Regions from separate parts of the Sporosarcina sp. P37 genome, predicted to be linked through region 2. Evidence: predicted binding sites of a transcription regulator. Region 2 holds the regulator's gene; the other holds the start of a gene.
The links. The regulator LexA, encoded in region 2, represses DNA repair genes until DNA is damaged. The targets are predictions, from matches to a motif close to CGAACATATGTTCG.

Region 1 (2,209 bases), 340 kb from region 2:
TATATAGATGGTGAATTCGAAGGATTTTCTTCATGGATAGGTGAAAACGAGGACAGAGATAGGGAAGGTGCAAGACTGGCATTTTATCATTTGAGAAGCGCTCAACATTTCGCATCTTTGTTATGGGAAGTAAAAGATAGTAATGTATATATCAGAGACGGTTATTTACTTGTTTCTACAGATCATTTTACGAATGGTCTTGTTTATAAAGCGTCGTTATCTGGCATATTTACTAAAGCTGATGGTTCATATGAGCCCTCAATATTTATAGATAAAGAAATATCAAGCGCTATAAAAAAATATAGTCCTTGGCCAGAAGACGGTTCGGATTATGAAGACTTAAAAAAAGCTAGCTCTGAACATTTTTATAAAAATAGTGGCTCTACTCGCATGGAAAGAGCAACATATTTTACTATGAATGCTAGGCTGAATTCAACTATACCAATGAAAATTTTATCTTATTGTACTGCGCTTGAATGTCTATTCACTACAGGAACTTTAGAGGTAAGTCATAAAATTGCAGAGCGTGTTGCTGTTTTGTTAGGTACAACCGGAGAAGAGAAAAAGGAGTTATTCAAGGCTGTAAAAAAAGCGTATGGTCATCGTTCAACTATAGTACATGGCTCTAGCTTAAAAGGTAGTGAAGATAGTTTAGTTGAACTTTCGATTGGTTTGGATGAAATAATGAGAGGGTTACTTAAAGAAGAACATGAAGTGTTTTCTAAGAAAGACAATGAAATAGATGACTTTTTTAACGATTTATTATTCACCAACACATCAAAAGTGTAACTTAGTTTAGGAAATGAACAATGCCAAGTTAAAGTGACTCTATCTTTGCGGACGGAGTTGCTTTTTTATTTTCTTTACAAACGAACGTACATTCCTTATAATTAATTCAAGGGTGGGAACACTTGTGCCGAGAACATTGGAAAGAGTGGTGATTTAATTGGCAATGGTTCCAACTGAATCTATTCCACATTTCGAAAACATGATTTACTTACCAATGATTATGACGATTTTATCAAGTGATCGCCAGCGGATCGAAAAACTTCCTTTAAAGTTTACTGGACCTTATATTGATTTTATTGACGACACTATGTCGGCAGTTCAATCAGACTTAAAACAGACGCACGATTACTTACGGCGAAATCAGATGAAACTTGCGCAAGGTAAAAGAGAGGGTATATTCACAGAATACATCTTTATACATAACGGCTATGAAGACAGAAGAAATTACGCAAATGTGCGGTTGCGAAATCATACTGAAGAGTTAATGAATATTTACTTTTCAAAAGCTAAAATAAAGAAAAAATAAGCGACTATATCCATGACCGGACAGAGCCGCTTTTTTATTTGTCTGAATTGGAAAAATCATCTAGACATTATACTTTTGACGCACTATGATTATATCAGTATGTCAAAAGGAGTGTTGAAATGAAGAAATTAACAATGATTTTCATGACTATGGTGCTAGCCATCAGTCTACTGCCCATCTCTACAGATGCGGCCGCAAAAGAATTAAAGGTCCACTTTATTGATGTGGGTCAGGGAGATGCAGTATTAATCCAATCTCCGAACGGTAAAAACATGTTAGTAGATGGTGGTCCTAAGGCTGCTGGAAGTAAAGTCGTTTCGTTTTTGAAAGAAAAAGGCGTTAAACGTTTGGATTACGTAGTAGCGACACATCCAGACGCAGATCACATCGGTGGACTGGAAGCTGTACTAAATGCGTTCCCGGTAACCAACTTTGTTGACTCTGGATATGTACATACATCACAAACATACTATAATCTGTTGACGCTAATCGACAAAAAGAATATTAAGTTTACAGTTGCAAAGGAATTGGACAAGTTGGCACTTGATCCACAATTAATTACACGTGTACTATTTGCAGATGAAAAAGGAAAAGACAGCAATGCTGCATCAATCGTTTTGAAAATTACTTATAATAAAGTGTCGTTCTTGCTTATGGGTGACGCTGATACTGTTACAGAGGATTATATTAGATCGAAATATGATGTCAAAGCTACAGTTCTTAAAAATGGTCATCACGGATCCAAAACGAGTAGTTCAGCTGCATTTATCAGCAATGTCAAGCCAAGTGTAGCAATACTAAGCTATGGCAAAAAGAATAGCTACGGACACCCACATGCCGCTATCGAAGCGCGTTTGAAAAATGTTGGAGCGAAGACTTACAAAACACCTATTC
Region 2 (2,209 bases):
AAGCAGGAGCATCGCTGGATACGTTACTGGAGATGTATCAAGGATTCTTCCTGGCGCCTCATGTAGTGAGCCAGGCAGTTAAAGGCGCATTGTTCACATCAGCATTTTTCGGTATGTTTGGGATGGACACAACACCTCATTATAGTGAGCAGCGCACGGATTTAATTCAATCAGTGAATTTTTCCACGGCAGAACAAATGATAACGTTCTGTCAGATGATCCAGCAAAATTCCCCGATCAATGCCCAGTATGCGCCGGAGCCTTCTTATATGCCGGGCTATACTGACGACGTCATCATGGCGGCGGGTACATTCATACAAGGATCGAGCATTGAACTGACTGCTGACGGTCCAATCAGACCGCCCTACACGGCTTATATTCAGGGCGGACTGACTTATGAGCATGTGAAATCAGCGGTGCTGAATTCCATGGAACAATTACTGGAAAAAAAGCTAGTATAAATAAAAAAGTGTATCAAGAACCTGTTTTCGGTTCTCGATACACTTTTTTTAATGGATCATCCGGTAGACGCCGACCACTTTTCCAAGGATGGATACCTGATCTACGATGATCGGCTCCATGGAAGAGTTTTCAGGCTGCAGACGGAAATAATCTTTTTCTTTAAAGAAACGTTTCACTGTCGCTTCATCTTCTTCTGTCATCGCCACTACAATTTCTCCGTTGGTTGCTGAATGCGTCTGTCTGACGATTACGCGGTCACCGTTAAGGATTCCTGCTTCAATCATACTGTCTCCGACAATCTCCAGCATGAAAATTTCATCTTCTGAAGAACCGAACGTATCCGGCAATGGAAAGTATTCTTCAATATTTTCAACTGTTGTAATCGGATTGCCGGCTGTAACTTTACCGATGAGCGGCACGTGCATAACTCCGCTTTTCATCTCATCCAGACCATCTGGATCTAAAATCTCGATAGCACGGGGTTTTGTCGGGTCCCGGCGGATGAATCCTTTGGTTTCCAATCGCGACAAATGCCCATGAACGGTTGAACTTGACGCAAGTCCCACAGCTTCTCCGATTTCGCGCACGGAAGGGGGATATCCTTTTAAACGGACTTCATCTTTGATGAAAGCGAGTATTTCTTCTTGTCTCTTCGATATTTTTTTCAACATATTCACCTCTTCTGCAAGATTACGAGCAATGGAATACTGAACCATTATTTTGAATATAGTATAACATGTGTTCGATTACTAATCAAACAAAGGTTCTAATTTTACTTGACATGGAATCGTATGTTCTCTTATAATTAAGAACAAGTATTCCGAACATGCATTCTTAAATCGTATATTTTAGGAGGAGTTATCATGGAGATTATGAAAGAATTTATTAAAAACAATTATTATTTTGCGGTACTGCTGGCAGTATGTGTAACATTTGCATGGGTGCAATTTGATAAACTGGCAGAAGATGACCAATACATGGAAATAGTTATTAATGAAGGAGATACATTGTGGGGGCTGGCTTCCAATTATTCAGAAGATATACCTGCAGCACATTGGATTAAACAGGTGCGCTCATTGAATGAATTACAGAGTGATCAGATCATTTCAGGTGAATTACTGCGTGTCCCTGTTAAAATAAATAAACAGTCAGATATGCGTGTAGCTGAAATGGGAGTGGGAGAAAGATGAAGGAAAAGAATTGCGTAATCTATTGCCGTGTGAGTACAGAAAAAGAAACACAAGAGCAGTCGATTGTTCGTCAGCAGGAAGAACTTGAGAAATTGGCTGCAGAATTGTCCTACACATGTGAAGGGATTTATACAGACCGTCAAAGCGGATATGATATGGACCGCGAAGGGCTTCTTGCCATGCTGGATCATATTCAGAGCGGAGCTGTAGATGCCGTATTCATTCAAGATGAAACACGTTTGGGACGGGGGAATGCGCGGGTGGCTATTTTGCATGTTATTGCCAAGAGTGATACTGCAGTAATTACGAATCATTCCAACGGGACGATAGAACTTAACGAAATGGATACCATGCTGCTGGAGATTCTTGCAATAGTGGAAGAATATCAGCGGAAACTACATAATGCAAAAATACGCAGAGGGATGAAGCGGGCTGTTGAAAGAGGCTATAATCCATCTGAAAACTTGTATAATATCGATCAGGGCCCAGGGCGTGAAAGACTTGAGCTGCCCATGGAAGAGATTGTCTCGCTGCGCAGTAAAGGCCTCACCTATGAA

Region 1: a site for LexA is predicted at 871-884, ahead of SporoP37_RS00565 (YhjD family protein). Genes of this name have one in related genera too.

What each region holds. Positions count from the first base shown of each region.
Region 1 covers NZ_CP015349.1:79,067-81,275, forward strand. The annotation lists gene SporoP37_RS00560 (HEPN domain-containing protein) at 1-789, shown strand, start outside; gene SporoP37_RS00565 (YhjD family protein) at 989-1,315, shown strand; gene SporoP37_RS17645 (MBL fold metallo-hydrolase) at 1,435-2,209, shown strand, end outside.
Region 2 covers NZ_CP015349.1:3,012,429-3,014,637, forward strand. The annotation lists gene SporoP37_RS14990 (methionine gamma-lyase family protein) at 1-461, shown strand, start outside; gene lexA (transcriptional repressor LexA) at 510-1,130, opposite strand; gene yneA (cell division suppressor protein YneA) at 1,326-1,652, shown strand; gene SporoP37_RS15005 (YneB family resolvase-like protein) at 1,649-2,209, shown strand, end outside.